2 regions of the Comamonas sp. NyZ500 genome follow, and region 2 is predicted to be linked to the other one. Evidence: predicted binding sites of a transcription regulator. Region 2 holds the regulator's gene; the other holds the start of a gene.
The links. Region 2 encodes sigma-54, which starts transcription at its own class of promoters, with help from an activator protein. Its sites were predicted from a motif close to TGGCANGNAANCTGCTTT; they were not measured.
Positions count from the first base shown of each region.

Region 1: JAO85_RS10250 (ammonium transporter) is a predicted target of sigma-54. The motif match lies at 3,746-3,763, and genes of this name have one in related genera.

Region 1 covers NZ_JAEIJE010000005.1:122,956-128,460, forward strand. The annotation lists gene JAO85_RS10235 (GntR family transcriptional regulator) at 1-553, opposite strand, end outside; gene JAO85_RS10240 (C4-dicarboxylate transporter DctA) at 562-1,902, opposite strand; gene cls (cardiolipin synthase) at 2,148-3,590, opposite strand; gene JAO85_RS10250 (ammonium transporter) at 3,800-5,032, shown strand; gene JAO85_RS10255 (hypothetical protein) at 5,059-5,379, shown strand; gene JAO85_RS10260 (glycerophosphodiester phosphodiesterase family protein) at 5,446-5,505, opposite strand, start outside.
Region 2 covers NZ_JAEIJE010000003.1:437,636-443,140, forward strand. The annotation lists gene JAO85_RS07770 (DUF711 family protein) at 1-186, shown strand, start outside; gene JAO85_RS07775 (aspartyl/asparaginyl beta-hydroxylase domain-containing protein) at 322-1,242, shown strand; gene JAO85_RS07780 (RNA polymerase factor sigma-54) at 1,432-3,033, opposite strand; gene lptB (LPS export ABC transporter ATP-binding protein) at 3,179-3,961, opposite strand; gene lptA (lipopolysaccharide transport periplasmic protein LptA) at 3,958-4,614, opposite strand; gene JAO85_RS07795 (thiol:disulfide interchange protein DsbA/DsbL) at 4,745-5,395, opposite strand.

The DNA of each region.
Region 1 (5,505 bases), on a different contig from region 2:
CGCCGCGTTCCAGGGCGGCCACGATGCGTTCGTGCTCGGCGCAGGACTGGCTGGCGCTGTGCGTGGATTGGTAGAGCGTGGCAGCCAGGGTGGTGCGTGCCGTCAGATCGCGCAGCGTGTCGGCCAGCAGCCTGTGGCCCATCTGTTCGGCCAGGCAGACATGGAAATCCGCAAGCAGAAAGGCACGCGTGGCGCTGTCCGCCCCGGCGATGGCTTTCTGCTCCTGGGCGATATGGCGGCGCAGTCTGGTGATGACGCGCTGCAGCGGCTTGCCGGCTTCCTGCAATATGCCGGTCTCGATGATCCGCCGTGCAGAGAATGCATCCATGGCCTCGGCAGCCGAGGGCTGGACCACGTACCAGCCCCTGCGGGCCTGGACCTGGACAAAGCCGCGAGCCTGCAGCTGCATCAGCGCTTCGCGCACCACGGTGCGGCTGACGTCGAAATTGTTGGCAAGCTCCTGCTCCCCCAGCCGCTCCCCGGGTGCCAGTTTCTGGGCCAGGATGGCTTCGACGACGCGTTCCGCGATGTGCTGTGGAGAGGCAGGAGTCATTGCTTGGTTCAGTGGCTGGAGTGAGGGATGGGGACTACGACAGGCGGCACGATAGCAGATGCATGGTCTTCTTCTTCGGTCAGTGGCTCGGCCTTGCCGTCAAGTACCGCATGGGCACGTTCGCGGTCGATGTCTCCCTCCCAGGCAGCAATCGCCACGGTGGCCACGCAGTTGCCGATCAGATTGCCCAGGGCGCGTGCAATGCCCATGAACCAGTCCACCGACAGCACCAGCACCAGGCCGATTGCAGGGATGGCGGGAATGGCATGCAGGGTGGCTGCCAGCACCACGATGGCCGAGCCCGGTACCCCGTGTGCGCCCTTGGAGGTCACCAGCGCGATGGCCAGAATGGTCAGCAGGTCGGACATGCTGATCGGGGTGTTGGTGGCCTGGGCGATGAAGACCGCAGCCAGTGTGATGTAGATGGAAAACGCGTCCAGGTTGAACGAGTAGCCGGTGGGAATCACCAGGCCCACGGTGGAGTCGCGCACACCCATGTTGCGCAGCTTGGCCATGATCTGGGGCAGCACGCTGTCGGAGGAGGTGGTCGCGAAGACGATGGTCAGCTCCTCGCGCAGATAGCGCAGCAGCTTGATCAGGCTGAAGCCCGACAGGCGCATCACCAGACCCAGCACCACGAACACGAAGATCAGCACCGAGACGTAGAACAGCGCCACCAGCATGCCCAACTGCTTGAGCGAGCCTATGCCGTATTGGCCCACGGTGAAGGCGATGGCGCCCAGCACGCCCAGCGGTGCCAGCTTGATGATGATGCCCATGACCTTGAACAGAGCCATGGACAAGGCGTCCACCAGCGCGGAGACGGGCTTGCCGCGTTCTCCCAGCATGGTCAGCGCGCAGCCGAACAGCACGGCGAACAGCAGTACCTGCAGCACGTCGCCCTTGGCGAAGGCTTCCACCACGGTGGTGGGAATGAGCTTCATCAGGAAATCCACCGTGCCGCCGCTGGTCAGCTTGTCGGCATTGCTGGCATAGGCCGCCATGGCCGAGGCATCGAGCTTGCTGGTGTCCACGTTCATGCCCACGCCGGGCTCGAAGACAAAGGCCAGCACCAGGCCCATACCCAGGGCGATGGTGGTCAGAACCTCGAAATAGATCAGGGCCTTGACGCCCACGCGGCCTACGCGCTTGAGGTCGCCTGCACCGGCAATGCCGTGCACGACCACGCAGAACACCAGTATGGGGATGATCATCTTGATGAGCTTGATGAAGCCATCGCCCAGGGGTTTGAGTTTCACGGCCCATTCAGGAGCCAGTAGTCCGGCGAGCACACCCAGTATGAGTGCGATCACCACCTGTCCGAACAGTGATCTGACAAAGCGGCGCATAGTCGTCTTTCGCAAGTTGTGGAATCTTGTATGCAAGTTGTCTGCAACTTGCATACAAGAATGTAGGCAAGCGAAAGGCGTGCCAGCAGAGGGTATTCCTGCAGATTTGTGTAAATTAGGGGAGGATCAGCCCTGACTTTCACGTATGAAATAAAAGGGCGTTCCGCCTTGGTGCGAGAGGAGGCGCCAGTGTGCACGCGCGTGGTGCGCGGGCTTTGAGCATGCCCAAAGCCAGGGCATGGCGCTTACAGCAGCGGGCTCAGGGCGCCCAGCAGGTTGTCCCAGATGCGCTTCCACCAGGGAGCCGAATGCACCTGTGCCAGCGTCACCACATCGGATTCGTGCAGATAGCTCTGTTGCCGATGCCGGATGGCCTCGGTGATGGCTTCGTCGTGCAGCAATACATTGTTTTCAAAGTTCAGGTCAAAGCTGCGCAGATCGAGATTCGTGGAGCCGATCAGGCTGACCGATCCGTCCAGACACAGGGTCTTGGCATGCAGCAGGCCGGGGCGGAATTCGTGGATATGGACCCCGGCGCTCAGCAGCCGCCAGTAATGGCTGCGGCTGACGGCACCGACTATCCATGAGTCATTGCGGGCGGGCAGGATCAGTGTGACCTGCACCTGGCGCAGCGCGGCGGCGCACAAGGCATCTAGCACCGTGCTGTCGGGTACGAAGTAGGGGGTGGAGATCACGACCTCGCGCTGCGCACAGGCCAGCAGGCTGGCAACCAGCTGGGGTGTAGAGCGTGCTCTTTCCGTCGGCCCTTCGGCAATCGCAACGGCATGGAAGCCGTCGTCAGCGGCAGCGCCGGTCTCGGTTGTCGGTGGTGCAAGGCACGCATCAGACTGCGCCCAGTCGCTGGCAAAAGCCTGCTGCATCTGCATGACCACCGGACCCTGCAGGCGCAGCATGATGTCCACCCAGGGGGCATAGCGAGCCTTGATGCGAAAGCCTTCGTCGGCGCAGTTCTGGCTGCCGCAATAGTTGATCCTGCCGTCTATGAGCGTGATCTTGCGGTGGTTGCGCAGGTCGATGCGGCTGGTCAGCATGACTTTGAGCAGATTGCTGATGGGCAGGGCAATCGCCAGGTGCACGCCGGCCTGCCGCATCTGCTGCCACAGTGGCGAGCGCGTCAGTGCGCGCGAGCCCAGACCGTCGACCATGGCCCGGCAGGTCACGCCGCGCTGCGCGGCACGCATCAGGGCATGGGCCACATCGGTGCCGGTGCTGTCGTCCAGCCAGATGTAGTACAGCACATTGATCTCGTGGCGCGCGGCATCCATGTCGGCCAGCATCTGCGCACGGGCATGCGCGCCATCGCGCATGAGCTCGGCCCTGTGGCCGGGCAGCGGTACAAAGCCGTTGATGGACGAGGCATAGCGGAAGGCCGGCAGCCATTGATCGGGAATGGCGGGTCGTGCCTGCGACATGGGGCCGGGTGCGGACGCAAGGGCGCTGCCCCGGGTCTGACAGAACTCGCGCACATTGAGCCTTCTGCGGCCTGGTACACGGCCCAGGGCCACTTCCCCAAACAGGTAGTACAGCAGGCAACTCACATAGGGCAGCAGCACGATGACCATGAGCCAGGCCAGCCGCACATCGGGCCGCATGTCTCTGCGCAGCAGAATGCGCAGGCCGAAGCCGGCAATCAGCAATACATGAAGAGTCAGCAGCAGCCAGGTCATGAATCAGTGCAGCAACGATGGACCTTGTCGAGCATAACGGGCTCAGGCCTGAGCACAAGCTGCCCGTCGTGGTTCTCATGAAACAGGCGCAAAGACCTTGATGGATCAACGCATGCTGCTATCCATCATGAAGCATCGACAGATCGGCATGGCACTGGCATGGAACCTGCTTCCTTTTTTTGTCAAAGCAAACAAGCAGGGGGGAGTGCATGGAAATGGTGCCATTGACTGCCATCGACAAGGCAGATACCGGTTGGGTCATGGTCGCGTCGGCGCAGGTCTTGCTGATGACCTTGCCGGGCATTGCCCTGTTCTATGCGGGGCTGGTGCGGCGCAAGAATGTGGTCAACACCATGGTGGCCGTTTTTGCGGTGGCCTGCGTGGTCACCCTGACCTGGTTCGGCCTGGGCTACTCGCTTGCGTTCACCGCCGAGTCTGCCTGGCTTGGCAATCTGGGACGAGCCTGGTTTGCCTCGCTGCACTTCGATGGCCGGCGCAGCGTGATCTCGGTCAGCCATCTGGCGCCGCATCTGCCCGAGGCGGCCTATGCCCTGTTCCAGGCCGCATTCGCCATCATCACCACCTCGCTGATCGTGGGGGCCGTGGTAGAGCGCATGCGCTTTGCGGCCCTGCTGGTGTTTGCCGCGCTGTGGTGCGTGGTGGTCTATGCGCCGGTGGCCCACTGGGTGTGGGAGAGCGGGGGCTGGCTGAACCAGCTCGGCGCACTGGACTTTGCCGGCGGCGCCGTGGTGCATGTGAATGCGGGCGTGGCGGCACTGGTCTGTGCCTTCATGATGGGGCGCAGGCGCGGCTACGGAACCGAGCCATTCGAGCCGCACAGCCTGGGCTGGACGGCCATGGGCACGGCGCTGCTGCTGTTCGGCTGGTTCGGCTTCAACGCGGGATCGGCCCTGTCTGCCGACGGGCGTGCAGCGCTGGCCTTTGTGGTCACTCTCGTGGCGGCAGCGGCTGCCGGTCTGGCATGGATGGTGGTGGAATGGCTGGTTCGCGGCGCTCCGACCTTGCTGGGCCTGCTCTCGGGCATGGTGGGCGGACTGGTGGCCATCACACCGGCTGCCGGCTTTGTGCAGGTGGGCAGTGCGGTGTGGATAGGCTTGATTGCGGGCGCAGTCTGCTTCTGGGGCGCAACCTGGCTCAAGCGCCGTCTCGGGGCCGACGACTCGCTCGATGTGTTCGGCGTGCATGGCGTGGGCGGCATTGCGGGCTCCATTCTCACGGCGGTGTTTGCCGACCCCCTGATTGCGGGCACAGGCGCGACGGTGATGAACCAGTTGATTGCCGTGGCAGCCGTGGCTGCCTACAGCGGCGCAGCCACGGCCGGGGTGCTGGTGCTGATCCGTCTGCTGATGCCTTTGCGTGTGGATGCCGTGCAGGAAATGGAGGGCCTGGATATCAGTCTGCATCTGGAGCGTCAGCACTAGTGATCCATCAAAGACAGGAGCGGTGTATGGAGGACAGCGATCGAGTGGCGGTGGCCGCACATCTGCATGTGGTGCTGCGGCGCAGGACGGGCCGGGTGACCGATACCGAATGGATGGCCTGCAACCAGGCCTATGCACAGGCCATGGTGGCTTTTGCGCTGGAGCATGCGCGAGAGCAACAGGACGAGGAGCTGGCGCGCCTGGCCCGGCGTCTGCAGGACAGCTGGAGCGGCGACAAGCCCCGGCATGCAGTGCCTGCCGAGACTGCGCAGAGCGACAGCTCGGTCACCACCAAGGCCGCCGAGATACTGCGCACCTCGGCACGCTATATCGGCGGGCTGCGCTGAGGCACAAGCAGGACCTGAGGCCGGGACGGCACCGGCGCTCAGGCCGATGCCGGCAACGAGCCCGGTCTATGGCTTTTTCAGCTCGGCGATATAGGCTTCGCGAGCCTTGATGCCAGCAGCAGTGAA
Region 2 (5,505 bases):
CCTGTGCCGGGCGACAGCAGCGCCGAGCAGATCGCCGCCGTCATGCGCGATACGGGCACCATGGCGTTTCGCCTCAACAAGCCGCTGACGGTGCGCCTGTTCCCCGTGCCGGGGCTCAAAGCGGGCGACACAACGGCGTTCGAGAGCGCGGATCTGTGCAACTGCGCCGTGCTGGCCCTGCCTTGAGTATCTGATCCCGACCGGCTGCTGCGCCTGGCCGTCAAGCGCCGGCAGCTATTGCTTTTGATATTCCCCTACCCCGGTTCTGTTTGACCTGCCCCCATGGTGGCCGCCGGGGTGCCCCCGGTAAAATTGGCCCTTATGGCAAAAATTATCGTTCTGGCACTGGTGCTGCTCTTCTTTGGCTGCGGGCTGTACATGCATCTGCGCGGCAAGGTGCGCCACAAGGTGGTCAAGCAATTGTTTGACCACTCCACGTTCACAGCGCCGTTCAACGTCTTCATGCTGATGTTCAGCAAGGTGCCGCGCACGCCCTATCTGCCCACCAGCACCTTCCCCGAGCTGGCGCCGCTGCAGGCCAACTGGCGCGAGATCCGCGAGGAAGCCGTCAATCTGCAAAAGAACATGCAGATCAAGGCCGCCGCCAATAACGATGACGCAGGCTTCAACTCCTTCTTCAAGACCGGCTGGAAGCGCTTCTACCTCAAGTGGTACGGCGACGCTCACCCTTCGGCCATGGAGCTTTGCCCCAAGACCACGGCCCTGGTGAAATCGATTCCCAGCGTCAAGGCCGCCATGTTTGCCGAGCTGCCGCCCGGCGCCAAGCTCAATCTGCACCGCGACCCCTATGCGGGCTCGCTGCGCTATCACCTGGCCGTGCTGGCGCCCAACGACGACCGCTGCATGATCGAGGTCGACGGCCAGCCCTATAGCTGGCGCGAAGGCGAAGGCGTGATCTTCGACGAGACCTTTATGCACTGGGCCGAGAACCGCTCGGAAGGCAATCGCATCGTGCTGTTCTGCGATGTGGAGCGCCCCATGACCAATGGCTTTGCCCAGTGGCTCAATCACTGGCTGGGCAAGAACGTGGTGGCCGCCGCCAGCTCGCCCAACAACGAGGGCGATCCGCGCGGCATGATCAGCAAGCTGTTCAAGATCTCGTTCTATGCGGGCAAGTACCGCCGTGCCTTCCGTGACTGGAATCCGACCTTCTACAAGATCCTCAAGTTCGGCCTGATGATCGGCGTGCTGGTCTGGTTTATCTGGTGGTTGGTTTCTTGATAACCCCCTGAGGCGCTACGCGCCTTCCCCTGGCCGGGCGCCCCCAAGGGGGACGGCAGCATCGCCGCAAGGGCGGCTCTTGCTCGCTGCCCCTTGCTTGAGGAATGCCTTATCAAGGCTCCCGCCCTAAATGCAGAACAAGAAAGCCGCTGTGCGATGCATCAGCGGCTTTCTTGTTTCTGCGGTGCCCTACAGCGCCTTGCGCAGCGTGGTCGTCGGTATCTTGAGCTGCTCGCGGTATTTGGCAACGGTGCGGCGCGCGCACTCGATGCCCTGCTCCTTGAGCATATCGGCCAGCTTGGCGTCCGACAGCGGCTTTCTGGCATCTTCGGCATCGACAAACTGCTTGATCAGCGCACGCACGGCCGTGCTGGAAGCACTGCCGCCGGTTTCCGTGCCCAGGCCCGAACCGAAGAAATACTTGAGCTCGAAAGTGCCCTGGGGCGTGGCCATGTACTTGGCCGTGGTCACGCGGCTGATGGTGGACTCGTGCAGGCCCAGGGTGTCGGCGATATCGCGCAGCACCAGCGGGCGCATGGCCAGCTCGCCATGCACAAAGAAGTTCTTCTGCCGCTCCACGATGGCTTCGGAAACACGCAAGATGGTGTCGAAGCGCTGCTGGATGTTCTTGATGAACCAGCGCGCCTCCTGCAGCTGCTGCTGCAGCGCCGCATGGCCGTCGCTGTTCTTGTGGCGGCGCAGCACGCCGGCATAGATGTCGTGCACGCGCAGACGCGGCATGACCTCGGGGTTGAGCTGCACGGAGAAGTCCACCCGGCCCGAGCCGGACCGCACCGGGCGCACGATGACATCGGGCACCACGATATGGCGTTCCACGTCGACAAAGCGGCGCCCCGGACGCGGCTCCAGCCTGGCGATCAGGGCCATGGCTTCGCGCAGTTGCTCCTCTCGCGCACCGCACAGGCTGGTGAGCTTGCGCAGATCGCGCCGCGCCAGCAGGTCCATGGGCTGGGCACAGATGGCCTGCGCCAGCAGCAGCCGGCTCATATGCGCCTCGGTCGTGCCCTCGTCCTCGGCCGTGCGGATCAGATCGCGCAGCTGCAGCTGCAGGCACTCGGCCAGATCGCGCGCGCCCACACCCACGGGCTCCAGGCTTTGCAGCAGCTTCAGCGCAATGGCAAAGTGCTGCTCCAGCTCCTCGCGCTCCTCCAAGTCGTCGCCAGCCAGGCTCTGCGCCAACTCCTGCAGGGAATCCTCGAGATAGCCGTCGTCGCTGAGCGACTCGATGAGAAAGCGCAGTGCAGCCATGTCCGCCGCACCAAGATGCAGGCTCAGCGCCTGACGGTGCAGAAAGTCGGTCAGGCTCTGGTGCTCGCGCGCCAGATCGATGGCATCGGTTTCGTCATCGCCGTCGCGGTTGCGCGTGGAGCTGCTGGCCGAGGGCGTATCCCACTCGCTGCTGGATTCGCCGCCCCATTCCCCGTCCTGGCCGTCCATGCCGTCGGCCTCCCAGTTCAGCGTTTCCGGGGTTTCGGGGTTTGATGTCTCCGCTACCGTTTCAGTAGCTTGTTGCGCTTGCGATGCATCTCTTTCAGCATGAATACCATCTGAAGTGCTGTATTCACTGGCGCTAGCAGCTACATCTACAGGAGCATCCCCCGCAGTTTCTGCCTCATCGCCCGCACGTTCCAGAAAAGGGTTGTCGACCAGCATCTGCTCGACTTCCTGCGCCAGCTCCAGGGTGGAGAGCTGCAGCAGCTGAATGGATTGCTGCAGCTGCGGCGTAAGCGATAAATGCTGCGAAACGCGTAGCGAGAGACCTGGCTTCATCGAGGCGCGGCTCCCAGACAATCATCGCAAACGCGCGCAGTGCTATGGACTTGCCGCCGGGCCGCCCCAGGGCAAACCCCGGCGCAGCCGGTCAGGGCCCCTTCCGGGGACAGCGACCACACAAAGTGAGGGAGCGTGGGGGTCATCACATTCTGAAATGTTCGCCCAGATAGACGCGGCGCACATCGGCGTTCTCCACGATCTCCTCGGGCGTGCCTTCGGCCAGCACATGGCCGTCGCTGATGATGAAGGCGTGGTCGCAGATGCCCAGCGTCTCGCGCACGTTGTGGTCGGTGATCAGCACGCCGATGCCGCGCTCCTTGAGGAAGCCGATGATGCGCTGGATCTCGATCACCGCGATCGGGTCGATGCCGGCAAACGGCTCGTCAAGCAGAATGAAGCGCGGTTGCGTGGCCAGGGCGCGGGCAATTTCCACGCGACGGCGCTCACCGCCGGACAGCGCCAGCGCCGGTGACTGGCGCAGATGCTCTACGCGCAGCTCCTGCAGCAAGCCCGTGAGGCGCTTTTCGATCTCGTCGCGCGTCAGCGTCTTGCCCTGCTCGTCCTTTTGCAGCTCCAGCACGGCGCGCACATTGTCTTCCACGCTGAGCTTGCGAAAGATGGAGGCTTCCTGGGGCAGATAGGACAGGCCCAGGCGCGAACGCTGGTGAATCGGCATGCCGCCCACCGGCTGGCCGTCGATGAAAATCTCGCCGCCGTCGCTGCGCACCAGGCCCACGATCATGTAGAACGATGTGGTCTTGCCCGCACCGTTGGGGCCGAGCAAACCGACCACCTCGCCTTTTTGCACGGACAGGGACACATCCTTGACCACCTTGCGGCTGCCGTAGGACTTGGCCAGATGCTTGGCCTCCAGGCGGCTGTCGGACTCGCCGCTGCGGCTGCTGGAGAAAGTCGGCTCGCTCATTTCTTCTCGTCGGCTTTCTCACCGCCCAGCGTCATGCTCTGGCGCAGCTGCGTGGCAGGTGTTGCAGGCTTGGGCTGTGCCCCCGGGGTGCCGTCCTTGGGCGCCATGATGGCGCGCACACGGCCACCCTGTCCCACGGAGGAGCTCGGCAGGCCGCCGCTGGTCTTCTGGCCATCGACGGTATAGACGTCGGTGATGTTGTTGTAGACGATGATGGAGCCCGTGACCTGATCGCTGAGCTGACCGCCACGGTAGCGGCGCATCTCGCCACGACGGATGAACTTGACGATATCGGCCTTGCCGTCGTACTCGATGACTTCGCCTTCGCCCTCGATGAACTCCTCGGGCTGACCGGCCACGGTATCGCGCTTCTGACGGAAGAACGCTCGCTTGCCGGCCTCGGCCTTGATCACACCGTACTGATAGCCCTCGGCGTCCTGCCGCACATCGAGCTGAGCACCGCGCAGCACGATGGAGCCCTTGGTCATCACCACATTGCCAGTAAAGACACTGGTCTGCTGCAGCTCGTCATGACGCAACGCATCCGCCTCGATATTCATGGGCTTGGCGCTGTCGGCTTTTTCGGCATGGACAATGCCGGTCGCTGCTGCCAGGGCGCAGGCCAGCGCAAGAGGTAGGAGTGTTTTTTTCATGGAAGGCACGTTTCTTGCATCCATTGTAGTCATTCCCTTTTTGCAACTTGCGTAAAAAACACCCACAAAAAAGCCCGCACGACGGCGGGCTTGCTGGGCGTCAAACGTCACTGACGTCTGCTGCCTGATCTCAGGCCTTGCGGCTGGAGGCGACCAGCGCATTGACCACGCGCAGCACATTGTCCATATTGCCGGCCTTGGTGCCGTCCGTGTAGTAGCGGCCGGCCACACCCATGGCGGGCACGCCTTCCACGTCATATTCGTTTTGCAGCTGAGCGGCCTTGCGCGCCTGGTTGGCCACGGTGAAGGAGTTGTAGACTTCCTTGAACTTGGCCAGATCCACGCCCTGCTTTCCGACCCAGTCAAAGATGGCGTCGTCGGTCTTGAGCAGATTGCGATCCACGTGGATGGTGCGGAACACCTTGGCGTGCAGCTGGGGCAGCAGGTTCATGCCCTCCAGAGCGTAGTACAGCTTTTGCTGAGGCACGAAAGAGGCATTGAAGGCCACGGGCACGCGGCGCACTACCACATCGGCAGGCTGGCTCTTTGCCCAGGCTTCGAACTGGGGCTCGAAGGCATTGCAATGAGGGCAGCTGTACCAGAAGAACTCGACCACCTCGACCTTGCCGGCCGGCGCGCTCACGCTGGCGGGCTTGCCGAGCTTGATGTAGTCCTTGCCTTCCTTGGGCGCAGCGCCCTGGGCCCAGCTGGAGGAGGCACCCAGACTCAGGGCACCGGCAGCAGCTGCCGAGGCAGCCAGAGAGAATTCGCGACGTTTCATCTAAACAAACTCCTGTATCAGGTCTGCAGTATCAGAGCCAACAGGCCCAAAAAAGTTCAGCTTTGTCAAAACTACCAATGGCACAAGCCAGAGGCCTCAAGCAAGGGCCG